DNA from 4 places in the Vibrio hyugaensis genome. Region 1 is predicted to be linked to each of the others. Evidence: predicted binding sites of a transcription regulator. Region 1 holds the regulator's gene; each other region holds the start of a gene.
The links. The regulator PurR, encoded in region 1, represses purine synthesis genes. The targets are predictions, from matches to a motif close to TNANGNAAACGTTTNCNTNA.
Positions count from the first base shown of each region.

Region 1 (7,557 bases):
TTGATCAAGAAAAACGGGAACACTGGGATTAACCGTAGTGAAAATAGGTAAAACGCACCGTCTTTTTCGACACCTTGGTTAATAGCATTAAGTTTATTACCAAATTTACTTTGTACCCATTCGCGTAATAGATAGCGGCTGCTCAAAAATGCAATAGTTGCGCCGATGGTGCTGGCGAAAGACACCAATAATAAACTGGTCCAAAAACCAAATAGGGCAGCGCCGAGCAGGGTAACAACGGCGGCTCCCGGAATAGAGAAGGCGGTGATTGCGATGTAAGCTAAGAAGTAAGTCGCCGCAGCAAACACAAAGTTTTGGTCAATGAACGTATTTAGTGCTGCTTGTTGTGCTTTGGCATTTTCTAAGGTGAGATATTGGCCAAAATTTACCCCTAAAAAGAGAATGGTGGCGAGCAGGATCAGTCCTAAAATTAGTTTCTTATTCATCGTAATTACTCCATTTGGCTTCTTAAATAATAAGACAGAATAAGAGAAGAAAAAATTTCAAAAAAAAACCGCAGTATGAAAACTGCGGTTTTTACTCAATGTCATGCTGATAGTGCGTGTTAAGACAGTGCGCTCATCAGTTCTTCGCGGCGAGACTGAGGGACGACGCTCCAATGGGTGCCGTTGATTGCACCTTCTAACGCCCACAACAACTCAAGGCTTACCGTAGAGGCATGCGTATCTTGGATTGCTTTGTAAGCGCTCAGGGCACCTTCTTCTTCTAATTGCTCCACAGAGTCAATGCCCGCTTTCTTCAACATACGTTCAGTTGCTAGGCGCAGATTCGGAAGGTCTTTCAATCGATTAGGCTTGGTGCTTGCTTGTTGTTTTTTTTCTTGCTTGGCAGTCTCGAGAGATTGCTTTGCAACATCAATCAAGCGATCCGTTGAATCCCATAGGTCATCAGAAATAGCATAGTATTTCGTAACCACAGGAAAACCACGTTTCTTGTAGACGTACGGTTTTAGTCCTTGAGTCTCGAAGTCAGATGAAGTTTGTTGGTCAGCTCGAATATGAAGTCGGTTATTTACAACTAGTGCAAACATCGTTTCATCGGCGAAAAGCCCGAAGCCACCAAACATTGAGCGCGACTTGATAGTACCAAGTGCCTCAAACAGCTTCATTGAGTCTTTGAGTATCGGTTTATCCATGATGTGTTATCTCGGTGTAATTAATATTACGCCACCAAAAATCAGGTCCGAGAGATTAGCAAATGCATGCAGACACAATGTCATTAAAGGGTAAACTCACTTAATGCATATTTGCCATCGGTAACCCCGCTACCTTCCATCTAATAAGATGGTTCAGGCCGGAGGCTTTGCGTCCCACCCTTTCGAATGGTTTGCCCTGTGCGTGACACTTTGAGAATACTTCGTATATTGAATTAACATCACGTTTCAAATATAAAAGTGTGATATTGGTTCAGTTAATAGTGTTTATTTGGTGTGCTTGGTTTCATATTTGGGAACGATCCCTTGTCATACAAAAGGTTGATGTAGGAAATAGGCTACGTCCAATTAAAACAGCAACTTATCTAAGCTTACGTAGATATTGACACACTGAAATGTTTGAGGAATGTTATTTTTAGGCAATAAAAAAGCGCCCACAAGAGCGCTTTATAAAATTATAGGCAGGTTTAGTTTAGTTTCTTAACTGTGTTGCGCACTACAATTTCTGGCTGCATTTCGAAAATTCGCTTCTCGTGTTCTTTGTCTTTGATGCGTTCTAGCAAAATTTCAAAGGCATTTTTACCAACACGACGCTTTGGTTGGTGAATGGTCGTTAGCGGTGGCGAGAAGTATTCCGCTAGCTCGATGTTGTCATAACCGATTACCGAGATATCGTCCGGTACTTTGATGCCATTTTGTTGCAAGCGACTCATCAAACCAAGCGCCATGGTATCGTTAAAACAGAATACCGCAGTAGGACGTTTTTCCATTGCAGTGATGTTGTCAGCAGCAAGCACGGCAGTATCACACTCAAAGTTACCTTCAAGTACCCAATCTTCATTTACTACTAAGTTTGCTTCTGCCATTGCGCGGCGGTAACCTGCAATTCGTTCTTGGCATGCGGCTTTTTCGAAGTGACCGCTCAAACAAGCAATATCAGTGTGACCATTGTCGATCAGATATTTTGTTGCGATGTAGCCACCTTCTTCAGAGTTATCAATGATCTTGTCCGCTTGAGAACTCTCTGGGCCCCAGTCCATCACTACTTTCGGGATATCAGAATGACGGTCAAGCATCTCTTTCAGCTCTTCCGTTAAGTCAGAACACATCACCAAAATACCATCTACGCGCTTTTCCGCTAGCATGCGAATGTAGTCACGTTGCTTTTCGTAGATACCGCCAGTATTACATAGGATCAGTGTATAACCTTGACGGTAACAGTAGCTTTCAACGCCGTCGATAACTTCTGAGAAGAAAAGGTTAGTCGATTGCGTTACCAACATACCGATAGTGCGAGTTGAGTTACACTTCAAGCTACGTGCAACTGCACTTGGCGCGTAATTTAGTTCATCAACCGCTTTCATTACTTTTTCTTGGGTTGCTTCAGCAACAAAACGCGTTTTGTTGATTACGTGCGAAACTGTTGTGGTAGAAACGCCGGCTAAGCGAGCAACGTCTTTTATAGTGGCCATAAATGATGTCCTGTATCGAGCTACTGAATACCGTAGTGAATACAACCTTACGCTTAGTATGTTGCGCGAATTGAACCATATCTGAAGTTTAAGGTTCAATTAATTAGGCAGCGGTTGTTCCGAAATCGGTATAAAAAGGTTTGTAGCAACATTTGTTGCTGAATCTCATGTTCCTTACTTATATAAGTGAGGAATTAGTCAGCAATCTTGTTAATAAAACACAAAAACCGCCATATTTCAGCGGTTTACATATAAGTCGTATTTAATCGTTTGCGCTCACATTTTAGACTGATGTGGGCACACTAGCAATATTTTCAGCAGGTGTTTTGCGCTATTGAGGTCACATTTTAACTGCTAAATGGAAAGGGCTTCTATGTGCTAGATTAAAAAATTAACGAATAAAATAGGGAGCCCGCTTGCGAGCTCCCTGAAATTGGCGGCAATTATTCACCAAGAAGGTAGGTGCTGTCCAGTTTACAAAATGCAATTAATAGTTGCGCAACGCTTACATAGAAACCAAATTCGTCGAATTGCTTACATTTCGCAGCAAACTGTGGCAACCAAGACATAAGATGCTTTTGGATTAAGTCGTTCTGTTTCTCGAACGCTTCTTCCATGTGTTTGTCTTGTTCTAATTCGTTAGAACGGATGATCATGTTACCTAAGAAGTCCAGTTCAACCGCTAAGTGATCAGCTGGCTCTTTAAGGTTCTCATCAACCTGAACACCAAAATCGGCCATCAGTTTTTCCATCTCTTCTGCTGGCTTGTCATTTAAAAGACCAGATTCACCGATGTACATAGATGCGTAAGGTAATGCGCCATGCTTTTCTGTTTTCAGGAAAAGCTCACAGAAATCTGCAGCAAGTTCTAATTGCGCATCTTCTCGGTCTTGTAGGCGGTTGAGTGCGTCAACAAGGGTATCAACGGCTGGCTTCAGTGATTCATTTTCACCTAAACCTGCTAAAAAGCTTCGAATTTCCACACTCTGGTAAGCTTCTAGTTCTTTCTCTGTGAGTTCTTTTGCGAACAGACTAGAAAACCACCAATAGATCTCTGCGCGTTTTTCGTTAAAAGCTTTCACTTCTTGCATTTTTTTGCTCCTGAATGATTCTCCCCTAAGTGTAAACAATTAAGATGAATAGCAGTAACTATAATTGTTATCCATTATGGGAAAATGTGCTTGTTTATGAATGGCTGTAAATAAGCTTGCTTTGAATCAATAAAATCGCAAAATCTTGCTTTTTAATGTATCTATGACTAGAAATGTTACTAGTTATGAATAGAATACGTCTTGGAAAATAAAAAAGACAGAAAGTGGTGTAAATGAGCTATCACGTATTAGTCGTAGAAGATGATGTTGTAACTCGTAGTAAGCTTGCGGGCTACTTCCAAAATGAAGGCTACAAAGTCAGTGAAGCAGAAAGCGGTGCAGAAATGCGCGAAGTGCTTCAAGGTGGTGATGTGGACCTTATCATGCTGGATATTAACCTGCCCGGTGAAGACGGTCTTATGCTTACGCGTGAATTACGCAGCCAATCAGATATCGGCATCATATTAGTGACAGGACGCACGGATAGCATTGACAAAATCGTTGGCCTAGAAATGGGTGCGGACGATTATGTGACAAAGCCTTTTGAATTAAGGGAATTATTGGTTCGCGTTAAGAACCTGTTGTGGCGCATTTCTGCGGCTCGCAATGGTTCACAAAAAATCGCGAACGACACTAATGAAGAACACATTGTACGTTTCGGTGAGTGGACGTTTGATATTCAACGTCGTGCTCTCAGCCGCAATGGTGAGCCAGTGAAACTAACCAAAGCTGAATATGAGCTTTTGGTCGCACTCTCATCGTACCCAAATCAGGTACTAAGCCGCGAACGTATTTTGAATATGATCAGCCACCGAGTGGATGCGCCAAACGATCGTACTATTGATGTATTGATTCGACGCATGCGCGCTAAGATGGAGTTTGATCCGAAGAACCCACAAATCTTTGTGACAGTTCACGGTGAAGGCTACATGTTCGCGGGTGACTAATTCATAGCGATAAAGAAAAAGGAGAGCATAGGCTCTCCTTTTTTGTGTCTGCAATTCTGCAATTTAGCGATGATGGACTTCATCTGCGATTGGTAAGCCTTCTATGGCTGCGCCACTTCAGGATCTTCAACTTCAACCATCGGTGTTTGACCTACGTTATCACGCAGTTTTTGCCATAACCCGCCAAGGTATTCATGCCAATACAGTTCAGTTTGCTCTAAGTAGCGAGCTTTTGGCGCGTACTTTTGCCAAGGTTGTTCGATATCATCAATCGCCATGAAGTTCGTTGGGGCTGGGATTGGCTTAATGCCCGCTGCGTTGAATTCATAAAGAGCACGCTTCATGTGACTGGCTGAAGTCACTAAAACAATGTCTTTTTGCTTAACAAACGCGGCAGCTTGGCGTGCTTCTTCCCAAGTATCTTTGGCATCCTCTAATAAAATAATATCGGATTTTGCGACACCTAGGGAAAGCGCTACGTTCGCCATCATACGAGCATGGCTGATTTCAGAGCCACCTGCGTAACCGGAAAGGATTAACTTCGCACCTGGGTACATACGCAAAATACGAATACCCTCAGTTAAACGCATTAAAGCGGTGCGGCTCAGTTGAGACGTTGGTGGTATTTCATCATCTACCACGTGTCCATTACCAAGAACCATAACGTAGTCCACAGTGCCAGGAACCGGCAAAAACGCTTTGTACTCGCGTTCTAGAGGCATAAGAAGCTTGGTTGAAACGGGTTGGAAGGCAACAAGGAAGATGCCAACAAAAGAGAAAAGAACAACAAAGCAGCCAGTTTTACGTTTAGTGGTAAAACTGATGAGAGCAAGACCTAACAAGCCTATCAGTAGCAATGCTGGTAATGGCATCAGCAAGGCTGACATTACTTTTTTCAGCTCAAACATACATAAATAGTCCGAAAAAACATCAATTGATAATAAAAATGAGGATAACCCTCTTTATTCCTGCTTTCCTTGTGCCAGAATAGCGGCACAATCCGTTATGATAACTCAGCAGAAGTGACAGAAGACCGCAATTTCGACGATATCGCCCACAAATTTGCAAAAAATATTTACGGCTCCGATAAAGGGGAGATCCGCCAAATCATTGTGTGGGAAGATTTTCTACAGATTCTAAGTGAATTAGACGCCGACCATCAAGCCCTCCAAGTACTTGATGCCGGAGGTGGCTTAGCACAATTGTCGCAAAAGCTTGCTAAGCTCGGACATCACGTCGCTTTATGTGATCTATCTTCGGAAATGCTGCAACTAGCGAAACAGGATATTGAAAAAAACGGTTTGCTTGAGCAGTATCGCCTGATTCATTCACCTGTCCAATCCATTGGCGAGCATATGGACGCGCAGGTGGATCTTGTCATGTTCCATGCTGTGATGGAGTGGCTCGTTGATCCAAAAAAGGCACTCGAAACGGTATTGGAGCAGGTCAAACCGGGGGGCATTGCATCGGTTATGTTCTATAACCACCACGGCTTAGTCTATAAAAATGTGGTTTGTGGCAACATTCCTCATATTTTAGACGGCATGCCTCATCGGAAAAGATTTAAACTACAGCCACAAAAAGGCCTAAAACCCGAAGAGGTCTATCAATGGATAGAAGATTCTGGTTTTAGTATTTGTGGTAAATCTGGTATTCGTTCCTTTAGTGATTACATAGGCAATATGCAATACATGGGCGATTACGAGTTTGAAGATGTGTTGGCGTTAGAAAAACAACTTTGTCGACAAGAGCCATACCTCTCATTAGGCCGCTATATCCACGTGTGGGCTAAGAAGAACGATAAACAGGAATAACGATGAGTGAGATGACTCTCAATGCTGCAGAGCAACCAATCGATGAGTTGGTTGGCTGGGTTAAGCAGCACGATTTCTCGTTGAACCTGACCACTGAGCGACTGGCGTTTTTGATTGCCATCGCCGTACTAAGTAATGAAAGGTTCGATGAAGAATTGGGTGAAGGTGAATTGCACGACGCATTTGCCATCGTCACTCGACTATTTGATGAGACGGGTGAAGCTTCGGCTTTCCGCGCGAATAATGCCATCAACGAGATGGTTAAGCAGCGTCTTATGAGCCGTTTTGTCAGTGAGATTACTGACGGAGCGAGCATTTACCGCTTGTCGCCATTAGCGATAGGAATCACCGACTACTACGTGCGTCATCGCGAGTTCTCGAAACTGCGTCTTTCTATTCAGCTATCGATGGTAGCGGATGAAATGGCAAAAGCGATTGAAGCAGCACAAAAAGGTGGCACTCCGGGCCACTGGAAGAAAAACGTTTACGGGATTTTGAAATATTCTGTAGGCGAAATCTTCGATCAAATCGACCTTAACCAACGTGTGATGGATGAGCAGCAACAGTCTGTGAAACAACAGATTGCAGACCTGCTTAACAAAGACTGGCGTGAAGCGATCAACAACTGTGAAGCGCTACTGTCAGAAACCTCCAGCACGTTGCGTGAACTTCAAGATACGCTGCAAGCTGCCAGTGATGAACTGCAAACTCAGATCCTAGATATCCAAGAGATCGTCTACGGTGATCCTGAACTTGAATTCATCGATGAAGCGTTGTTTGGTCTGCAAATGAAGCTAGACCGAATTACCAGCTGGGGCCAGCAAGCGATCGACCTTTGGATTGGTTACGACCGACACGTGCACAAGTTCATCCGTACCGCTATCGATATGGATAAGAACCGTGCATTTAGCTCGCGTTTGCGTCAATCCATGAAAGATTACTTCGATATGCCTTGGTATCTGACTTATGCAGATGCAGAAAGGCTTTCTGACCTTCGTGACGAAGCTTTGGTACTGCGTGATGACGAAGTCACTGGCCAAGTTCCGATGGAAGTGGAAT
Region 1 is NZ_CP025794.1:1,037,446-1,045,002, reverse strand. It holds gene C1S74_RS05415 (TVP38/TMEM64 family protein) at 1-446, opposite strand, end outside; gene C1S74_RS05410 (TfoX/Sxy family DNA transformation protein) at 566-1,156, opposite strand; cyclic di-GMP riboswitch class I at 1,273-1,362, opposite strand; gene purR (HTH-type transcriptional repressor PurR) at 1,642-2,646, opposite strand; gene torD (molecular chaperone TorD) at 3,090-3,737, opposite strand; gene torR (two-component system response regulator TorR) at 3,971-4,684, shown strand; gene elyC (envelope biogenesis factor ElyC) at 4,786-5,592, opposite strand; gene cmoM (tRNA uridine 5-oxyacetic acid(34) methyltransferase CmoM) at 5,707-6,498, shown strand; gene mukF (chromosome partition protein MukF) at 6,501-7,557, shown strand, end outside.

Region 2 (7,557 bases), on a different replicon from region 1:
TGAAAGCGCGTAAACAAAGCCAGCCCCTGCGCACAAACGCAGTTCTCGAATTGGCACGCTGAAGCCACTTGGTGCCGCTTTAATGGCAGAGTCGGTTGTGATCGACAATGGTGTCTTAGCAATACAGACCGCTAGGTTATCAAAGCCGAGTGCTTCAAAGTGTGCTAATTGTTTCTTGGCTTGCTCGCTCATGTCGATGGTTGACGCCCCATAACCCGCTTCACACACTACCATCAATTTTTCTTTTAGGGGCTGTTCTGGCGTGTAAAGGGGACGGAATGATGAGGGTTGCTCACAGGCTTCAACAACATGTTGCGCCAACTCAATCGTGCCTTCACCCCCTTGGCCAAATGCCGTGCTCACGGCCACTTTTACATCCGGATTGAAACGCTTAACCAATGATTTCAACTCACTAAGTTCTTCTAACGAATCTTGAGGGAATTGGTTAATGGCGACGACCGCAGGAATACCATATTTGTGGACATTGTTAATATGCCATTTTAGGTTTTCAAATCCTGCTTCCAATGCGGCTTGGTCAGGGTTAAAGATTGAATCCGGAATCGCCATGCCTGGGCGAAGATCATAATGACCCGAATTGGCTTTTAAGCCCCGGAGTGTTGCTACGATCACCACACAGTCCGGGGCTCGATTCGCAGCCGAAGCTTTAATATTGCATGCTTTCTCGAAACCCATATCAGAACCAAAACCTGCTTCAGTGACAACGTAACTAGAAAGTTTTAGTGCAATTTGATCGGCAATGATAGAGGAATTGCCATGGGCTATGTTGGCAAAAGGGCCAGCGTGAATTAACGTAGGTACACCTTCCAACGTTTGCATGAGTGTTGGGGCAATGGTGTCTTTTAATGTGACAGCCATAGCTCCTGCGACTTGTAGGTCTTCCGTTGTAATCGGTTTGCCTTCTAAGTTGTAAGCGACAACAATCCGACCTATACGCTGGCGTAAGTCGTTTAAATCTTTTGCAAGCGCGAGTATCGCCATCAGCTCGGAAGCGGCAGAGATATCAAACCCTTCATCACGCTCAAAACCGTTAATGGTTTTACCTTCTTCGTTCAGACCAATTTTCACCATACGCAGTGCGCGATCGTTATGGTCCATAACACGTTTCCACGTGATACGCTCAACGTCGATTTTAAGCGCAGTTAAACCCGTTCGTGCTTCAAATGCCTCATAGCCTTCTCGTTGTTCATGGTAAAGACGTGCATCCAATGCTGCAGAAGCAAGGTTGTGTGCTGCGGTAACAGCATGAATATCGCCTGTGAGATGAAGATTTAGTTCGTCCATAGGGGCGACTTGAGAGTAACCACCGCCAGCTGCACCACCTTTGACTCCAAAGACTGGCCCCATTGAAGGTTGGCGAATGCATGCCATGACCGATTGGTTAATCTTGGAAAGGCCTTGCGATAAACCAATAGTGGTGACTGTTTTACCTTCACCAAGAGGGGTGGGCGTGATTGCTGTAACCAATACCAATTTACCGTCTTGATTTGTATGAAGGCGTTGAAGGCACTGGGGGTGAACTTTGGCTTTATATTTTCCGTGTGTATCAAATTCGTGCGGTAAAAGGCCTGCGTTTGCGGCAACGGTAGCGATGGAAGATAACGGTGTGTTTCGGCAAATTTCAATATCAGACTGCATGGATACTCCAAAAAAATGGCTAACACGTAGCGAGCAACATTAGCCATCTGAGCTGCGGCCTTGTTGTTGCGCAAACGTTTGCGCGAGAATAATACTGGTAAAAAATAAGGTGTAAAGCAGTTCGTGCGCCTTAGCGTGCTACATCATAACAAAAACCACTAATTACTGCGCTAGATCAAAACAAAAAGGCCACCAAATGGTGACCTTCGCATATTTATTGCTCTAAGTACTTGGTTCTTATCGATCCCAGTAGGTCTCTTCTAGACTATCTTCGCGCTCTGGTAGCGCACGTGATAGACGAGGTGAGTGCTGTGTCAGTACTTCGTAGCTTACGCGGTTTGCGTATTTACAAATTTGCGATAGAGAAGAGTAGGTTAGGCAACGTACTTCGTGTTTCTCTGAGTTTGGCACTTCTTTATTGTGAAATGAGTTAGCTGCCATGTCGTGCAACAGTGCAGAGAGCGCAGCGTCGCCAGCACCATTCGTGTTTTTAATCTCAAGTGGGCCGCCAAGGTATGGACCAATATGAGAGTACACTTTCATTGGATTTTGGCAGTCGTCTTTACGCATTGCACGGCTAAACTCAAACTTGTTGAAGTCTTCAATTGAGCCTTCAAGAATATCGTGAGTGGTTTCACGCTTCACTTTTTCATCCGTGTAGCCAGCCATGTAAAGGCCATCTGGACCAGCAGTGCAAAGAACAAGGTCCACCCATTCCAGAGCTTTGTTTGCAGCAGCAAGCGGATCATTCTCACCTGTTAACGCTGCTCCTTCTTCCTCATTCATTGCGACAACTGATACGTTCTCGCGAATGTACTCTTGCCACCATTTAGCGTTACCTTCGATAACGTATTTAGTGCCTAAAGTCAGTACCACAGGGACTTCGTGTTTCTTTGCAAACTCGATAGCGCGTTGAACGGCTTGCGGCATCTGGTCTTCTTCTTTACCCCGCATTAGGTAAGAAGAAACCACAAGAGCAGAAGCTTTGGTAAATACTTCTTCCGGGATGCTCTCTGGAGAGAGCTTGTTCATATGACCTTCATTGATTGCGAACGTACGTTCACCATCTTGAGTGATCAGTGTGTAACAGCGACCAATCGGACCATCTACGGTTTGTAGGTGGTTCAAGTTCATACGAGAAGAGGTGCGGCATAAGTAGCGGTATGCGAATGAACCTACTTGGATGTTTTTAGACATCACACCAAGAAGTACGGATTTACTGTCTGCAAGTACCGAGTAGTTGTGAAGCGTGTTGCCGATTGTGTCACCAGGGTATTGGTGCGTAATCAGGCCTTGTTCAACGAGCTCTTCGTACAGTGCATCAGCTTTACTCTCTTCAAGAACGAGAGAGTGACCTTTACTTAGGTTGTATTTTTCTAAAAACGCATCATCTACACGCGCTTCGATATCTACGATGGTTTGACCAACACCGACAACCGTTGGGCGGTACAATTTAGGTGCTTGTCGAATTTGGTTTACTAATGGATCTCGAGCGTGAGTTGGGAAGTAGTGTTTAGATTTTCGCTGACCAGGAAACTTCATGCTTGTTCTTGAGTGAGAAAAAAAGAGGCGGGATTGTATCACAAAATTTTGAAAATCGTTCCGTTTTATTGCAAAGAAATTTGCCCGCTGAAAAATTCAACGGGCTGCTGTTTTTACAAACAATTTAGACTTAATTTGTTGGATTTACCGTCGGTTCTACGTACGCTTTTGTTCCATAAAGAGGGACAGTAGACAGGCTGTGTTTGAAGCTGCCTTCCGTTTCTTTGGTCGTGTAAGACAAGTAAAGCAATGTTTGGTTTTCTGGATCGTAGATACGACGTACTTTCATGGTTTTGAAGAAGATACTTTTTGACTTCTTAAAGACCACCTCGCCCGATTTACTCTTGTCAATTTTTGCGATCATCTCTGGTGTGATATCACCCGTTTGACGACATGAGATGGAGCTGTCACTTGGATCAGACAAGCTTAGGTTTGCTTCAATAGAGGCAATATGACAAGTCACACCGGTAACGACCTCATCTTGAAGATGACCGATTTTGATGTCTTTCATTGTGAACATACCCAGTGAAACATCCCCAACTTCGTTATCGCTACATCCAGCTAATACCGTCACCAAACCCAAAGCAAGCAAGCTTTTTTTCATTTTTCATCCCTTAAATAGGCAAATTGATCGAATCAATTTATCAGACGTACGCAGTTAAAACAAAATTTGGCGTTCCCTCAGGAGTTTAGCTAGGTTTGTAAGAGGCTTCATGCTAATGTACCGCTCCATAACGGGTGACGCCTATATTTCTAATCAAAGTCCCGTCTTTACTCGCTGCCAATGAATAGCGTGTAGCTCTGAAGGTAATAAAATGAACGAACAACAGTTAGAAAGTATTCAACGTAAAAATGCATGGCTACATGACTTGGTGGAGGTCGAGTTTCCAACTAAGGAAAGCTTAGAAGGACGAGCGACTTACTTTCGTGGTCTTGAGACGCAAGAATACCAAGTTATGGGCAAATCAGGGTTACTCGATAGTTACAACGCGTTAGGCAAAGACGATATTTTCCTTGTTGATTTTCATCGCCTTACTGTGATGTTTTCTATCCTTCAGTCACAGCGTTGGGCGGATAAGCACGACCAAGAAATGATCATTGAGTACCTGACTCAAATCATTTTGACCCCAGACTTTGAGTTATATGTTGGCTTTAAAGAAGGGGAAGCGGTTGGTGCTGCCATTGTTAGCCTGCACCAAGAAAACACGCTGATCTCTGATGTCGCCGTTTCTCAAAGTTTGGATAAATCGCAGTTTGTTGCTGATTTAGCAAAAAAATTGAACGACGATCAAAAATTATGTGAAACAATAGTCTTAGAAATTTGATCAATGTCGGACCCTTCGAGGGATTCGACATTTAATATGTGCAACAACATTTTTTCTCGGCTGGGTAACACATGGTTAAGCGTTTGACGCGTTTATTGGCTCTATTTTTGTGCCTAGGGACGGCCGCAGTCAATGCTGACGAATCTGATTGGGAAATCAAACGAGTACTGGTTCTGCATTCGTATGAACCTTCATATCAATGGACCAATGATATTCAAAATGGTATCGAAGAAGGTTTCGAACAAGCCAACAGTGAAGTTAAGCTGTCTATAGAATATCTCGATGCCAAGCGTGTTCATTCTGATGGCTATTTTCAAAGGATGGCCAACTACTTGCAGCTCAAATACCAAGACTACAGGTTTGATGGCGTTATCATCTCCGATGACGCAGCACTTCAATTTGCAAAGCGTTATTTACCCAATGGCGAGCGTTCCACACCTTTAGTTGCGGTTGGCATCAACAACACGCGAGCAACGTTAGATACCTTAAGCACTTTCGGTAGCATCTTATTCGAACAAGATAAAGTTATCGAAAACATCAGACTCATCATTAAATTACGACCGCAGATAAAGAATTTGTATTATCTAGCGGACAGAAGCATGACGTCTGAATTGGTACATACTCGCGTTGTTGAGGAGATGAGTAAGTTTCCGCAAATCAATCTAGTCGAACTTCGCGATGAGACATTGGCAGACGCCGCACAACAACTCGCACATGTTAGCCCAAATGATGCAGTACTTCTCACGCACTTCAATACGGAAGCCGCTCAGGGGCACTATCACTCTTATCAAGAAGTGGCACATGTTATTGGCGCTAAAAGTGTTGCGCCTGTATTTGTCTTGTGGGAAATGTACCTAGAAGAACCGGGTATCTTGGGTGGTTTCTTAAATCGCTCGAAGCAATATGGTCACGAAGCCGCAGAGCTAATGGCTGCAAAGTTGGGTCTATCGATGACCAAAACCGAGAACGAATTGATTTCAGAAGCCGTATTAGATTTCGTGGCCATTCAAAAATATGGTATCAGTCGTTATGATATTCCCAAATCCGCACATATCATCAATGCGCCAGCACCTGCAGTAAAGGTGAATATCAAGCTGTTGCTGTTTGCGTGCGCATTGATTGTGTTGCTTTCTTTAGTTATCGTCAGCCAGTTTATGACTATACGCCAACGGAAAGAGATTGACCGTAAGAACCGCAAGATAGTGACCTTACAAAAGCGTACCTTAAGCGTTCAAAAAGAAATGATTCACGTGCTTGGTGAAGCGATTGAATCCCGCTCGGGTGAGACAGGGCAGCACGTAAAGCGCGTCGCGAGACTGTCAGCGACACTGGCTGAGTTCTGCGGTTTGAGCCATCGTGAAGTCGAGATGATTGAAATTATAAGCCCAATGCACGATGTGGGTAAGATTGCGGTGCCTGAATCCATTTTAGATAAACAGGGCAAATTATCCCCCCAAGAATGGGAGGTGATGAAGCGACATACTGTGAAAGGTTATGAGCTGCTAAATAACCGCGAAGGTGAACTGACTAAACTTGCCGCCATCATCGCCTATGAGCACCATGAACGGTGGGATGGCACTGGCTACCCAAATGGATTGAAAGGTGAGGACATCCATCTATTTGCACGTATCGTTACTATCGCAGATGTGTTCGATGCATTGCTGAGTGAACGTTGTTACAAGCGCGCTTGGACAATCGATGAGGTGGTAGAGTTATTTAAACGTGAGCAAGGTAAGCACTTTGACCCTGCGTTGTGTCAGTTAGTTCTCGATAATCTTGACGACTTTATAGAGGTTCGTTACTTATTCCCAGATAACGAGGTGTAAGTCATATATACCCAAGTGACTTCAAGTTGCCGGATTCAGAGCATTGTCACTGATTCCCTGTTTACCGAAAGCAAGCAAGGAAAACAACGAAGCGGAATAGCTAGCTCTTTCCAAGTTGTTTGACGTAGCTATTTAGTTAGCAAAGAACGTGCTTCAGTGACATGCTCCCGGAGGGCGAGTTGCCTTGGTTCGCATGCTTCGTTAACAATTTTTGATTTAGAACCACTAGATCTTCAAATCGTTGCCTCGCCTTCAAACCAAGTCATTCTCGCTGAACCAAGCATCTCGAGGTTACTTGGGTATAAACCTATCGAGTGAAGTTTCATATTTCTTCAATTTGGAGCTTCATTCGGTGATCTTGCTTAGAAAATCGCTAATTCCTCTTTCTCATTTCCACGAAATGCCAACTCAGTCGTTTAAACATTTTTAAACTTATCTATCATGAAGAAACATATTTAGTACCAATAAATAAGTCAATAAGATCAAATAAATTGGTTATTAGTGTTTTTTATTATTTAGCGTCGGGGGAAGTCATGGCTATTAACAATATTAAGTGTGTCATTTTTGATTGCGATGGCACGCTCGTGGACAGTGAGCGTCTGTGTTGCCAAGCCTTGGTTAATGTTTTTAGCCAGTATGGGGCAGAGATGACTTTTGACGAGTGTGTTGAACATTTTAAGGGCGGTAAACTGGCCGATATTCTACGCGATGCTAAGGTTTTGATGAATATTAACGTGTCGATTGATGTGTTAGAGCCACAATATCGTGCTGAGTTGCAAAAACTGTTTGTTCGTCACCTACAACCAATGGATGGCGCTAAAAAACTGATTCAGTTTCTCGATGAGCACAATATTGAGTATTGCGTTGCTTCAAATGGCCCGAAAGATAAGATTGAGTACGCCTTAGAGCTCACAGGGTTGTTGGGGGCATTTAAGGGGAAAGTCTTCTCCGCTTTTGATGCAAACAGTTGGAAGCCAGAACCTGATTTGATCATGTACAGCGCAATGAGCATGGGATTTTTACCAAGTGATTGTTTGTACATCGACGACACACCAAAAGGCGTTGAAGCCGGATTGAATGCGGGTATCAAGACCGTTCAGTTGTACAACGGTGCTGCTGTAAATCTCGTCGATGATGAGCGAGTCATTCGTATTCAGCACCTTGATGAACTAAAAGAGCAGCTCTTAGGCTGCTCCGTTTAGTGACAT
Region 2 is NZ_CP025795.1:1,233,644-1,241,200, reverse strand. It holds gene C1S74_RS22670 (formate--tetrahydrofolate ligase) at 1-1,656, opposite strand, end outside; gene C1S74_RS22665 (inosine/guanosine kinase) at 1,894-3,198, opposite strand; gene C1S74_RS22660 (CreA family protein) at 3,329-3,802, opposite strand; gene C1S74_RS22655 (hypothetical protein) at 4,014-4,523, shown strand; gene C1S74_RS22650 (HD domain-containing phosphohydrolase) at 4,595-6,349, shown strand; gene C1S74_RS22645 (HAD-IA family hydrolase) at 6,883-7,551, shown strand.
Region 2: the regulator PurR is predicted to act here: its motif matches at 1,723-1,742, upstream of C1S74_RS22670 (formate--tetrahydrofolate ligase).

Region 3 (7,557 bases), 450 kb from region 1:
AATGGCGCCAGTTTACGGTGTTGCTATTGCGGCTGACTACATCGTGTTCAACTCACTAGAGTTTTGGACTGGTAAAAACCCGCTAAACGGTAAGCCACACATCTTTGACAAGAAGATGGATACTTACATCGACGTAAACCACCAGTTAGATAAATCTCTAACCACTGCACCTGTTGGTCCTCTAACGAACAATCGTGTTATCGAACAAGGTCAAATGCAACAGCTTGACGAGAACACAGTTCAAATGGATATCACTTACAACAACGGTGAGAAAGCGACGCTAATGGGTGTTCGTGAAGGTGACTTTGTGACTTACTACATCGATGGTGAAGTGGTTGCTAAGACTTCTATGGATGAGCTAGCGGCATACGCGCAAACTCGTGCATAGTTTGCGAAGTGCTTTTAATAGCAAACTCGCAATAAAAAAGGGTGCCTCGGCACCCTTTTTCGTATTTGTCGTATCTGGTTAAGATTACGCTTTTTCTGGAATAGCTTCTAGAAGTGCAACCATTTGATCCCAGAACAATTGAACGGTATCAATCTTCACTTTCTCATCTGGAGAGTGAGGGAATTTGATGGTTGGGCCGAAAGAAACCATGTCCATAGTCGGGTAAGGTTCTTTAAATAGACCACACTCAAGACCTGCGTGGATAACCATGATGTTCGGCTTGTGACCGTAGATGCCTTCGTACATATCACGGAAAATTGCCATGATTTCTGAGTCTGCATCTGGTTTCCAACCTGGGTAAGCGCCAGAGAACGCGATTTGCGCGCCAGCTAGCTCTGCTACTGATTGAAGCATGCCTTCAACTTGGCTACGACCTGAATCGATCAGCGAACGAATTAGACAAAGTACGGTGACTTTATTCTCTTCTGTTGTGATAACGCCAACGTTAAGAGACGTTTCAACCACGCCTTCAACTTCATCACTCATGCGCATTACGCCGTTTGGACAAGCATTCAATGCAGCGATGAAACGTTGTTGGTCTGCAACGGCAAACACTTGTGCATCTGTTACAACTTCTTCGTTAAAAGTGACGATATCTGTTTCAATCTTGCCAAGCTCAGTTTTTAGTAACTCAGTGTAGAAGTTGAACAGTTCTGCTAGTTTATCTTGATTTTCTGCTGGTAGAGCAACGGTAATGAAGGCTTCACGAGGGATAGCGTTACGTAGGCTACCACCACGGAACTCTACAAGACGAAGATCTAATTCTTGTGCGTGACCCGCTAGGAAACGACCTACAAGTTTGTTTGCGTTACCGCGACCAGTGTGGATGTCACAACCAGAGTGACCACCTTTCAGACCTTTCAGTGTAAGCTGACGAGTTACAAAGCCTGCAGGGATTGCATCACGCGTGATATCGAAAGTCATTGCACCGTCGATACCGCCCGCACAACCCATGTATACTTCGCCTTCTTGTTCTGAGTCTGTGTTTAGAAGAATGTCACCTTCTAACCAACCCGCTTCAAGACCGAATGCGCCAGTCATGCCAGCTTCTTCATCAATCGTTAGCAGAACTTCAATTGGGCCGTGTTTGATTTCAGTAGAAGCGAGAACTGCAAGACAAGAAGCCATACCAATGCCGTTGTCAGCACCTAGTGTTGTTCCTTTCGCTGTTACCCATTCACCATCGATGTATGGTTGGATAGGATCTTTAGTGAAGTCGTGATCAGTATCTTCGTTCTTTTGCGGCACCATGTCGATGTGCGCTTGAAGAACCACGCCTTTCTTGTTTTCCATACCCGGTGTTGCTGGCTTTTTGATAAATACGTTGCCAGTTGGATCGCGGCGTACGTCAAATCCCTGCTCTGTTGCCCAAGTCACAATGTACTGAGCTAGTGCCTCTTCATGTTTAGAAGGGTGAGGGATTGAACAAATCTTATCGAAAAACTGCCAAAGTGGAGCAGGTGATAAGGTACTGATTTCAGAATGGAATTCAGACACGGAGGACTCCTTTTGATGTGCTTTGCCAAATATAAACCGTAAATTTAATAAGTGTTTAGCAGTAAATGCTAATCCGGTTTCGGCTTTGAATTGTTTTCAGCATACCACCAGAAGGGCGCTACTAGTAGATGTGGATAAAAGGATTTGCCCTTGAACTGTCACAGTTTATGAACACACAGAAATACACGAATGCAACTCAATTAGTATCAATTATAAGATTGGTTATTTTTTAATTTACTAAAGTGTAATTTAATTACAGTTAATTCTTGATGAAGATCAATTTATCAATATTTTGTGATTTCTGTCACTAAAATGCTTGTAATTAAATTTCTTGGTGGTATATTTGTAACCAGCTTCTGAGAGAAGAATGAAATGCTCAAAGGATGAGTCCGTTTGTCGCCTCCAAGGAACCGAGAAATCAACCAAATTAACAGTATTAATTGATTTAGAAGGTGATATTTATGAAAGGTTTACCAAGTGCAATGTTCTGGAACAGCAAATCTGTTTACACCGGTAACTTTGTATACCCAACAAGCTTTGGTTACTAATTGAAGCCAACGCATGTGACTCGAACAAATTTGTTCACCCCTATAAATTGGAATTTTTTTTCAGTGCATAGTGCTGACATGATTCACCGCCACTCAAATTGAGTGGCGTTTTTTTATCTCTCGATCCTGAACGTTGACTGATTTCTCACCGCTAAGCACCTATTCTAGGTTTGCTTCCCCAACTTATTTCATTTGCTAACCAAATTCGTGAGTGTTTTACGCTCAAAACTCCATGTTTCTGTTTGAAAGTTTAATACATTGTTCAGTTTGCACTCGTTGTCTTACTTGAATGCCTTAATTGTTAGTTATTGTTTATTAAGCTTTAAATTTTAATCGCGTTTGAAACGCTAGCGAATCGGTTTCATATCCAAAGAAAAAAATCGCATTAGAGTGAAAATTCTATCTGGAATTTGTTATTTGATAACTTTATAATTCGAGCCAATCGATTACGCAACCGTTTACTTTTTACCCTTTACAGGATTCGATCATGCTCGAAAGGCTATTCAAACTTAGTGAAAATGGCACCAATGTGCGCACTGAGATCATCGCAGGTGTTACTACCTTCTTAACCATGGCTTACATTATCTTCGTAAACCCAGCAATCCTTGCAGATACTGGTATGGATCGTGGTGCTGTGTTCGTTGCGACGTGTCTTGCTGCGGCTATTGGCTGTTTCATCATGGGCTTAGTAGCAAACTACCCAATCGCTCAGGCTCCAGGTATGGGCCTAAACGCGTTCTTTACCTACTCTGTTGTGTTGGGTATGGGTTATACGTGGCAAGTCGCGCTAGCAGCAGTATTTGTGTCGGGTCTACTATTTATTGTGTTGAGTGTGTTCAAGATCCGTGAGTGGATCATTAACTCAATTCCACTTTCTCTTCGTACAGGTATCTCTGCAGGTATCGGTCTGTTCCTTGCGTTCATCGCACTGAAAAATGCCGGCATCGTAGTAGATAACCCAGCAACGCTAGTTTCAATGGGTAACATCACTTCGCTACCATCTGTACTTGCGGCTATCGGCTTCTTTATGACTATCGCGCTGGTTCACCGTGGTGTGAAAGGTGCGGTTATGATCGCCATTTTGGGTGTGACAATTCTTGGTCTTATCTTTGGTGACGTTCAATGGGGCGGCATCATGTCGACACCACCAAGCATCGCACCAACCTTCATGCAGCTAGACTTCTCTGGTCTGTTCGAAGTTGGCATGATCTCGGTCGTATTTGCTTTCCTATTCGTTGACTTGTTCGACACTGCGGGCACGCTAGTTGGCGTTTCACAGAAAGCAGGTCTAACTGACGAAAACGGCAACATTCCACGTCTAAACAAAGCGCTACTTGCTGACTCAACAGCAACATCAGTAGGTGCTCTACTAGGTACATCTAACACGACGTCATACATTGAGAGTGTTTCTGGTGTAGCAGCAGGCGGTCGTACTGGTCTAACGGCTGTGGTTGTTGGCGTATTGTTCCTTCTGGCTCTGTTGTTCTCGCCACTAGCAGGTATGATTCCAGCTTACGCAACATCTGGTGCGCTATTCTATGTAGCGATCCTAATGCTTTCTGGTCTTGTTGGCATCGACTGGCGTGACCTCACAGAAGCTGCGCCAGTTGTGGTTACTTGTTTGGTAATGCCTCTTACTTTCTCGATTGCAGAAGGTATCACGCTAGGTTTCATCGCTTACGCTGCTATTAAACTGTTCAGTGGTAAAGGCCGTGAAGTATCGATGAGTGTGTGGGTGATGTCTGCTATCTTCATTGTGAAATACATGGTCGGTTAATTCCAACGATTGAAAAAAGCCAGTGCGAACTCGATTCACACTGGCTTTTTGTTTGTGGATAATTTTTAAAGTAATTCATCCACTTCTCCATTTTGTATTGTTCACCGAATACGATTTTTCTGCGTAATAGGCAGAGAATTTTGATATCAGCGTTGGTATTAACGATGTGTTTCGGTAGAATAATCGTTTGCGTAGCTTGAAACCCCCATTTCCTCTGGTGTGGAAAGTTTAGCGAGATGAGTCCATTTCAGCGCCATCAGCTAGACAGAGGGGATGCATATTTTGAAATTATTAGGTTATTACAATGAGTAAAAAATTCATTATCACTTGGGATGCGATGCAGTCTTACTGCCGTGAACTGGCTGAGAAACAAATGCCAGCTGAGCAATGGAAAGGTATTTGGGCGGTAAGCCGTGGTGGCCTAGTTCCTGGTGCAATCCTAGCGCGTGAACTGGGTATTCGTCACGTTGATACTATTTGTATCTCTAGCTACGACCACGATCACCAGCGTGATATGACAGTAGTTAAAGCACCAGAAGGTGACGGCGAAGGTTTCCTAATCGTTGAAGACCTAGTAGATAGCGGTGACACAGCACGCAAGTTACGTGAAATGTACCCGAAAGCGAAGCTTATCGCAGTATGTGCTAAGCCTGCAGGTGTTGAGCTACTAGACGATTACGTAGTAGACATCGCTCAAGACACTTGGATCGAGCAACCTTGGGATATGTCTATCCAGTTTGCTGAGCCAGTAAATCGTAAGCAAAAATAAGTTTGCACCAAGAATATTGAGAAATGCCCCTTTATAGGGGCATTTTTTTTATTATTATTACAGCAATTGCCAATAGCTTAGAGTTCTTCCTATGTCAGAAGACGTCAGTAAAAACCTCTCAGAAACCTTGTTTGTTAAGCACAAGCAGGCGAAAGAAACCTCTGCACTTACTCAATACATGCCTACCAGCCAAACAATTCTTGATGAGCGAGAAGGGCAAGATGATCGTGCGTGGTATCGACACTTAAGACGTTTGCAGTGGACTTGGCAGGGTTTATCTCCAATCGAGATGGAAAGTACACTGTCTAAAATTGCGTCGTCGAAACATTCGCGTACGGAAGATAAGTGGTTAGATACAGTGATGGGTTATCACGGCGGTAACTGGACGTTTGAGTGGATAAAGCTTGGGATGGAACACCAACGCCGTTCAACCGAATTGAAAGGTGAAGATGCGGCGGATGAGTTGTTTTCCGCTTCGCTGTGTTTCAGTATTGCGGGCTACCCACATTTGAAGAACGATAACCTTGCGACTCAAGCTCAAGTGTTGGCCAATAAAGCTTACAACGAAGGCTCTGAGAAAACGCAATACACGATCAAACAGATCGAAGTACCTTATCAAAAGCGCAAGATCATTGCGAATTTACACTTGCCACGTACGGACAAGCAATTGCCCGTTGTGATGGTGAGTGCGGGTTTGGACAGCTTGCAAACAGACATGTGGCGTTTGTTCCGCAATCATTTAGCGCCTAAAGACATCGCAATGTTGACCATCGACATGCCGTCAGTGGGCCATAGCTCCCATTGGCCATTAACGGAAGATTCTAGTTGTTTGCATCAAGCGGTATTGAATGAGCTGTACAAACTGCCTTGGGTCGATCATTACAAAGTGGGGTTGATTGGTTTCCGCTTTGGTGGCAATGCCATGATCCGTCTTTCATTCGTTGAACAAGAGAAGATCAAAGCGTGTGTGGCGCTCGGTGCACCTGTACATGATTTGTTTACCTCCCCGAAGAAGCTGCAGCAGATGCCGAAGATGTACCTAGATCTACTGGCGTCTCGTTTAGGTAAGAACGCCGTGGACATCAATAGCATGGCTGGGCAGATGATGGCGTGGTCGTTGAAAGTACAAGGGTTCTTAAGCAGTCGTAAAACCAAGGTACCTATTTTGGCTTTGAGTTTGGAAGGGGATCCTGTTTCCCCACACAGTGACAACCAGTTGGTAGCGCTGTTTAGTCACTATGGTCAAGCAAAGAAAATCAGTTCCAAAACAATTACAAAAGGTTATGAGCAATCCCTCGATTTGGCCATAAAGTGGTTGGAGGAGGAATTATTAAGATGACAAATCTCCTAATTTAGTTAAGAGTGATATATGTGAGCAAAAAATAAGCTCATGATAATAAAAAATAATAATCATTCTTGGATAGCTAAATATCCTTACTATGGAAACGGAGATTCTTATGTCAGAGACGACTCAAGGGCCGACTCACTTTCGCTTGATGTCTAAGTTAAAGGCGATAGGTCCTTACCTGCGCGAACCACAATCACAAGAAGGCCACTACTATTTTGACTGTCTATCTGTTTGTGTAGACGACAAAAAGTCGCCAGAAAAACGTGAATTTTGGGGATGGTGGATGGACTTGGAGTCCATCGAAGGTGGCTTTACTGCAAAATACCATATTGGTAAATACAACAAAGAAGGGGATTGGACCTCAGAGCCATTACCGAATAAGGTGACTGAAGAGGTTTACCTCACCCAGAGTACCTTTCATCAGAAGCTAGTAGATACGCTGGCTGAGCATTTCAAACTGGAAGTGGAATATCACACAGAATCGTTTGATTTCGCCTAATTTGGCTGTTTTCTTCCTCTATAAGACAAAAAGGTGCGTTTTCGCACCTTTTCTGCTTGTTAAATCCCCATTTGATTGCTAAAACATCCACTCTTTATTTGTTTTTCATTTCAGAAGACATCATGACAACGAATCAACAGAATGCAGTTATTTCACAATCACAAACCGTCGTTGTGAAACTGGGTACAAGTGTGCTGACAGGCGGCACTTTGGCGTTAAACCGTGCTCACATGGTAGAGCTGGCTCGTCAATGTGCTGAACTAAAAAAACAAGGCCATTCAGTCGTAATGGTTTCGTCTGGTGCAATTGCAGCAGGCCGTGAGCATCTTGGATACCCCGCATTGCCCAACGAGATGGCGAGCAAACAATTGCTTGCTGCAGTGGGCCAAAGCCGTCTGATTCAAACATGGGAGTCTCTGTTTGGCATTTATGGCATCAAAATTGGTCAGATGTTGCTAACTCGTGCTGATTTGGATGATCGCGAGCGTTTTCTTAACGCGCGTGACACCATCAATGCTCTGGTTGCAAACGACATTATTCCTATCGTGAACGAAAATGACGCGGTAGCAACGAACGAGATCAAAGTGGGCGATAACGATAATTTGTCTGCTTTGGTGGGGATTTTGTGTGGTGCAGACAAATTACTGCTGCTAACAGACCAAAAAGGTTTG
Region 3 is NZ_CP025794.1:1,486,037-1,493,593, reverse strand. It holds gene C1S74_RS07540 (DUF3332 domain-containing protein) at 1-388, shown strand, start outside; gene C1S74_RS07535 (aminoacyl-histidine dipeptidase) at 473-1,945, opposite strand; gene vcdP (small protein VcdP) at 2,407-2,493, shown strand; gene C1S74_RS07530 (NCS2 family permease) at 2,981-4,270, shown strand; gene gpt (xanthine phosphoribosyltransferase) at 4,575-5,039, shown strand; gene frsA (esterase FrsA) at 5,131-6,378, shown strand; gene crl (sigma factor-binding protein Crl) at 6,497-6,886, shown strand; gene proB (glutamate 5-kinase) at 7,009-7,557, shown strand, end outside.
Region 3: the regulator PurR is predicted to act here: its motif matches at 2,940-2,959, upstream of C1S74_RS07530 (NCS2 family permease).

Region 4 (7,557 bases), 180 kb from region 1:
TCGGCGGTAGTAACGAAACAGGAGAATGTGCAAAATCTATTAAATTCATGATCTTCAAAAACCAAAGTTTGGCTAGAGATCTACTGCAGACAAGTCACGTAGCATACGGTACGTGCTCATGTTGAACTTAGCGACAGGGAAGCGAACACTCCACCCAACCCTACAGTAGCGCTCCATAGTTTAATGTAAATATACTATGGCAGTGTTGTTCCTTTCAGAGACAACCCCAGCAAGTGGTTTTGATAGGCCACTTACTTCGGCAATCTTCGCCTTCCACTATTATTCATTGGCATCACCCCAATAATAGCTACTCTTCGAGACTGCACCTCTACGGCAATAACAAACAATTAACCATTAATTGTACAAATTAACAACAAATTGTCTGCAATATTGCATCAGGTGACAGCCATTGTACTCATGAAGACCTCCAATGCAACACATCAAACTAAATTAAATGAATAAATAATCGCAGTTTTGATTTATAAATAGAATGTGAGCCAACTATAGATTGAGCAACTGCAATCACGACAATGCTGTCTTTTATGAAACTTTATTACTACCATCAATTCTTCATGTTTTGTGTTCTAACAATAAATGAAAGAAATATGACATTCGGTTTTCCCTCTTTTCCTACTTTCCTGTCAGATTGAGAGAAATAGAATTCAACATATAAATAAAGAAACCACTAATCGAGAAAAACGCAGTATCTATAATGAAAAAACTGAGGTTAAACTCAATTAAGAATTCATATCTGTAAATTAATATTGCTTTATTAAGAAAAAAACCAAGAAATTTAATCTAAATCATGAATTAGCATTTGCACATATGAGAAAGATAAAGTTAAATATAAGGACTCTATGTTTTATTTCTCGTTTAGCATTTAATTAATCGTATCGATAACTAGTGTTGAACCTTTTAACCTATTAATAGGAATCGTTATGTCAGAGCTGACTAAAACACTTCTAAATATCCGTAGCCTTCGTGCATTCTCTCGTGAGCTGACTCTAGAACAATTGGAAGAAGCTCTAGATAAATTAACTATCGTTGTTGAAGAGCGTAAAGAAGCTGAAGAAGCTGACCGCGCAGCACTTGCTGAGCAAGAAGCAAAACTTGCAGCTATCGCTGAGCAAATCGCTCAAGACGGTATCGACGTTGAAGCACTAATCAGTGCACTATCTGGCGAAACGAAGACTAAAGCGAAAGCTAAACGCGCTCCTCGTCCAGCTAAGTACAAGTACACTGACACTAACGGCGAAGAAAAAACTTGGACGGGTCAAGGTCGTACACCTTCATCAATCCAAGAGCAACTTGATGCAGGTAAATCTCTAGACGATTTCCTAATCTAATAAAAGATTTATGAAATTAAAAAAGGTTCCCAAATGGGAACCTTTTTATTTATCTGTAAGTAGATACAAAAATGGCGCATTTGGAATGCGCCATTTTTTCGTATGCTAGGAATTACCTAATTCAACGTGATTAATTAACGTTCCCAGTATGCTTCTTCCAAACTATCTTCACGCTCCGGCAGGCCGCGAGAAAGACGTGGAGAGTGTTGAACTAACACTTCATAACTTGCACGGTTTGCGTATTTACAAACTTGAGAGAATGAAGAGTAAGTTAAATACTCATTGCTGTGCTTGCTTGAGTTAGGCACATTTTCTTTGTGGTATTTATTTGCCGCCATATCGTGAAGAACCGCAGACAATGCCGCATCACCTGCGCCATTGGTGTTCTTAATTTTTTCTGGGCCACCCATGTATGGAGAGATATGTGAATATACTTTAATTGCATTCTCGCACGTATCTTTCTTCGCTGGGCGACTAAATTCGAAACGGTTAAATTCAGCAATAGAACCTGGAAGTAATGGCAAAGAAGTTTCACGTTTCGCGCTATCTTCAGTGTAACCCGCCATAAATAGGCCAACAGGACCAGCAGTACAAAGCACTAGATCAGCCCAATCTAACGTTTTATCCGATGCTGCTAGAGGATCAGATTCGCCCGTTAATGCTTCCGCTTCATCTTCATTCATTGCAACAACAGAAACGTTATCGCGAATAAACTCTTGCCAGAATGTAGGGTCATCTTGAATAACGAATTTGGTACCTAGCGTTAATACAACAGGTACATCGTGTTTCTTCGCGTATTCAATCGCACGCATCGTTGCTTCAGGCATTGGGTCACCTTCTTTACAACGAACGAGGTATGCAGTCAGTACTAAAGCCGACGCGCTCTTGAAAATCTTTTCAGGGATATTGTCTGGGTGAAGTTGGTTCATTTGACCTTCGCTGATAGCGAAAGTACGTTCACCGTCTTCAGTAATAAGAGCAAAACAACGACCAATTGCACCCTCAACACCTTGTAGGTAGTTCAGATCCATGCGGCTTGATGTGTTACATAAATAACGGTAACCGTAGCTGCCGATTTTGATATCTTGGCTCATTACACCCAGAAGCGTTGAGCGGTCATCTGCCAACACAGAATAATTGTGTAGCGTATTACCAATCGTGCCACCTGCATACTCATTGGTAATTAGGCATTCTTCTTTTAATTGTTGATAAAGCGCTTCTGCTGTTGCGTCATCAATTACCAACGAGTGTCCTTTACTCAAACCGTACTTTTCAATCACATCCGTTGTAACTTTCGCCTCAATATCAACCAGAGTCTGATCAATACCAATGATGTGAGTGCGCGTCATCTTTTTGCTTTCTTGTGCTTGGCTCACCAATGGGTCACGAGCATGAACAGGAAAATAGTGCTTCGATTTGCGTTGTCCAGGAAATTTCATATTGTTAGTCTGAGTAAGGGATGAAAAGGAGAACGGATTCTATACCGCTGACAATAAAGCAGCAATAAAAGCGATTATAGCAAACGTTTGCACCCTGCTTTTTATTTTCTAACGCTCTATTCGCCTTCCATGAAACCCAAATCAGGCAGCTGTTCGAGGTGTTCGGTATAGCGCTTTAGATTGAATTCACCTTCATTTTTCATCACGTCGAAAATCTCGATAGACATAGCACACGCCATCATCGCAACCGCATCTTCACGTGGTGTACCAGTCATCATCAAACGCATTAACGTCTCTTTGACTTTAATAGGGTTACCGTCTTCAAGTTGATTCTCTACAATTTCAATCAACTCAGCTTCTTGCATAAATTGGTTTTCTTCAGTCATTTGATTTTTCCTCTTGGATTTTTGCCAACTATGCCATATATAACCCTTCTATACTTATCGAATTTAACTCTCACGTTCGTATTTGGATAAATTTAAGCCAAAATCGAAGTGTGATTTCGATCTCGGATCTGTCACCGGTCTGTGGATTCTGTTAGAATCTGCGTCCCGTTTATTTAAGTGGTGTTTAGTAATGTCTGATAACAGCCAAAAGAAAGTCATCGTCGGTATGTCCGGCGGCGTTGATTCATCTGTTTCTGCGTATCTTCTAAAGCAACAAGGCTACCAAGTAGAAGGCCTGTTCATGAAGAACTGGGAAGAAGATGACAACGAAGAATATTGTACAGCAGCAGAAGATCTTGCTGATGCTCAAGCAGTATGTGACAAGCTGGGCATTCACCTACACACCATCAACTTTGCTGCTGAGTACTGGGATAACGTATTTGAGTACTTCTTAGCTGAATACAAAGCTGGTCGTACACCAAACCCAGACATTCTTTGTAACAAAGAAATCAAGTTCAAAGCATTCCTAGAATTCGCTGATGAAGTGCTTGATGCAGATTACATTGCAATGGGTCACTACGTACGTCGTTCATTCCCAGAGAACGCTTTACCTGGTGAAGAACAGGAGAAACCACAGATGCTACGTGGTCTAGATGGCAACAAAGATCAAAGCTACTTCCTGTACACATTAAGCAACGAGCAAATTGCTCGTAGCCTATTCCCTGTTGGTGACCTAGAGAAGCCAGAAGTACGCCGCATTGCGGAAGAGCAAGATCTAATCACCGCGAAGAAGAAAGACTCGACGGGTATTTGTTTCATCGGTGAGCGCAAGTTCACTGAGTTCCTCGGTAAATACCTACCTGCGCAACCTGGTAACATTGAAACACCAGAAGGCGAAGTGATTGGTCAACACCAAGGCCTGATGTACCACACGCTTGGTCAGCGTAAAGGTCTTCACATCGGTGGACGTAAAGGCGGCGGCGGTAACGAAGACCCATGGTTCGTTGGCGAGAAAGATCTAAAGCGTAATGTTTTGATTGCGGTACAAGGTAAAGACCACCCGATGCTAAAATCAGAAGGTCTACTTGCATCACAACTTCACTGGGTAGATCGTGAGCCAATTCGCGATGTTATGAAGTGCACAGTGAAAACACGTTACCGTCAGGAAGATATTCCTTGTACAATCATCCCTATCGATGATGAGAACATTAAGGTGATCTTTGACGAACCACAAATTGCCGTGACTCCAGGTCAATCGGCCGTGTTCTACAAAGATGACGTGTGCCTAGGTGGCGGCATCATCGAGCAACGCATTAAATATTCTCAAGCTTAGGAGTCGTTACGTGGCGAATACACTTTATGACCGTACTATCGCTTTCGCAGGCATTTGCCAAGCTGTTGCATTGGTTCAACAGGCAGCGAAAAACGGACATTGTGATCAAGATGCCTTTGAAACGTCAATTAACGCCATTATCAATACAAACCCAGCGAACACTATTGGTGTCTTTGGTCGTGAATCCGACTTAAAGCTGGGTCTTGAGTGCTTAGTGAAAGGGATTGATAGCACCCCGTCAGGGAGTGAAGTTACTCGCTACATCATTAGCCTAATGGCATTAGAGCGCAAGCTAACAGGCCGCAACGATGCAATGTCACAACTTGGTGACCGTATCCAAATGGCTCAGCGTCAAACGGAACATTTTGAATTGCTGGACGATCAAATGATCAGCAACCTAGCAAGCATTTACTTGGATGTTGTTAGCCCTATCGGCCCTCGCATTCAAGTTACCGGTACCCCATCCGTGCTGCAACAAACCTCTAACCAACACAAAGTTCGCGCGTTGTTGTTATCAGGTATTCGTAGTGCAGTACTCTGGCGTCAAGTTGGCGGTAAACGTCGCCACTTAATCTTTGGACGCAAAAAGATGGTCGAGCAAGCACAAATTCTTCTTGCTCGTATGTAATAAGGTAATAAATAAGCAGCTCGCGTTTATCGCGAGCTCATTTTTTTCTACCAAAACAAATCCCGCGCAAACGTTTGCGCAATATTCGTGACAATTGCCACAGTTATTGGTATAAAGCTCACGAAATTTAGAAACCCAATTCAGGAGAACATCATGGAACTGTCAGCATTGACTGCTGTTTCACCAGTAGACGGTCGTTACGGAAGCAAGACAATTGCGTTACGCGAAATTTTCAGTGAGTACGGTCTACTTAAGTACCGTACTATCGTTGAAATCCGCTGGCTACAAAAGCTTGCTGCTACTGCTGAAATTGCAGAAGTGCCAGCGTTTAGCGCAGAAGCAAACCAATTCCTAGACGACCTTGCTGCAAACTTCTCTGAAGAAGATGCACGCCGTATCAAAGAGATCGAGCGTACAACTAACCACGACGTTAAAGCGGTTGAGTACTTCCTCAAAGAGAAAGTAGCAGACGTTCCTGAACTGCACGCAGTAAACGAGTTCTTCCACTTTGCATGTACTTCTGAAGACATCAACAACACATCACACGCTCTAATGCTTAAAGAAGCGCGTGAAACTGTGATTCTTCCAGAAATTCGCAACCTAATCGACGCAATCAAAGCGCTTGCTGTTGAATACCGCGACATCCCACTTCTGTCTCGTACACACGGCCAGCCAGCTTCTCCATCTACAATGGGTAAAGAAATGGCAAACGTGGCGTACCGTATGGAGCGTCAATTCAAGCAAATCGAAAATGTCGAAATTCTTGCGAAAATCAACGGCGCGGTAGGTAACTACAACGCACACCTTTCAGCTTACCCAGAGCTAGATTGGCACCAGTTCTCTGAAGAGTTCATCACTGAATCTCTAGGCGTAACTTGGAACCCTTACACAACTCAGATCGAGCCTCACGATTACATCGCAGAACTATTCGATGCGGTTGCACGCTTCAACACAATCCTGATTGATTTCGATCGTGACGTTTGGGGTTACATTGCACTAGGCCACTTCAAGCAAAAAACCATTGCTGGTGAGATCGGTTCTTCAACAATGCCTCACAAAGTTAACCCAATCGACTTTGAAAACTCTGAAGGTAACCTAGGCCTTGCGAACGCAGTATTCGGTCACCTAGCACAGAAACTGCCTATCTCTCGTTGGCAACGTGACCTTACTGACTCTACGGTTCTACGTAACCTTGGCGTTGGTGTTGGCTACGCAATCATCGCTTACACTTCAACGCTAAAAGGCATCAGCAAGCTAGAAGTAAACCGTGAAGCGCTTCTTGCTGAACTCGACAAGAACTGGGAGGTACTAGCAGAGCCAGTGCAAACAGTAATGCGTCGTTACGGCATCGAGAAGCCATACGAGAAGCTAAAAGAGCTGACTCGTGGTAAACGTGTAGACGGCGAAGCAATGCGTAACTTCATTGACGGTCTTGAGCTTCCTGAGCACGAGAAAGCACGCCTGAAAGAGATGACACCAGCTAACTATATCGGTCAAGCAATCGAGCTGACAGACAAGCTGTAAGATTCGGAATTCCAAAAATCGTGAGGGTTGACGTGAAAGCGTCAACCCTTTCTTTATTTTAGGGGTAACAGGCTTCGCCCTACAGAACGCTACGATTCGGGGTAAGGGATAAGACTCGATTATATCCATCCAAAAGGCATCTTTGCCAACACTTCCAAAGTTAAGCTTGCCTTTACTAAAATACTAGTTCCTCACTCTCGGTTTCTAGAGCGAAGCGCTCCCGCATCTCGATTCTTTATTTCTATTGCCTCTGGAAGAAAAGAGTAATCGTCCCTACTTCAACGCCAAATTTCTTAATCTTGGTGAGATTAAACACGTGCATTTCATCCTGGCGGTAAAGCCAATCATCAAACGACACCGTGATAGTTGAATCATCCATTTTCAACTCGAAGTCATATTGCCATTGCAGCGCATTACCCGTCTCTTTACCGGTCGCTACACCAATAATGTCGTCCGCTTTCCCTTGATAAGTACCATCTTCGAGTCTGGTAATGACCCATATACGCTGGTCAAGCTCGCCATCATCAAAGACAAAATCTTCCACCAGTGTTAGCTCATTGCCTTTCACTGTACCGACGATATCGACCTCGAAGCGACGCGTTTGCTTATCGGTGTAATCCTGCACCATCCCCCATGCTTTGACATCACCTTCGAAATAGCCGAACAAATCGAAGGCTGGAGTAGCGGGTTGGTAATTGTCGATATCAGCAGAACATGCGCCAAGCAGTGTTGCCGCTGCGACAATCGAAGTTTTTAAGATACGCTTTAGTACTTTCACTACCTTACCTGCCCAATAAGTTGTTTACGAAGTTTAGGAAATTCAGTTTTTGGTGATAACCAAATGGAAAGAAACGCATCATTAAGTCCCTCATCCTTAACATAACCAACTATCTGATAAGGC
Region 4 is NZ_CP025794.1:856,443-863,999, forward strand. It holds gene tet(35) (tetracycline efflux Na+/H+ antiporter family transporter Tet(35)) at 1-49, opposite strand, end outside; lysine riboswitch at 159-339, opposite strand; gene C1S74_RS04600 (H-NS family histone-like protein) at 939-1,346, shown strand; gene C1S74_RS04605 (inosine/guanosine kinase) at 1,481-2,785, opposite strand; gene C1S74_RS04610 (hypothetical protein) at 2,902-3,171, opposite strand; gene mnmA (tRNA 2-thiouridine(34) synthase MnmA) at 3,362-4,504, shown strand; gene hflD (high frequency lysogenization protein HflD) at 4,515-5,132, shown strand; gene purB (adenylosuccinate lyase) at 5,286-6,656, shown strand; gene C1S74_RS04630 (DUF3833 domain-containing protein) at 6,898-7,434, opposite strand; gene C1S74_RS04635 (chalcone isomerase family protein) at 7,434-7,557, opposite strand, start outside.
Region 4: the regulator PurR is predicted to act here: its motif matches at 2,861-2,880, upstream of C1S74_RS04605 (inosine/guanosine kinase).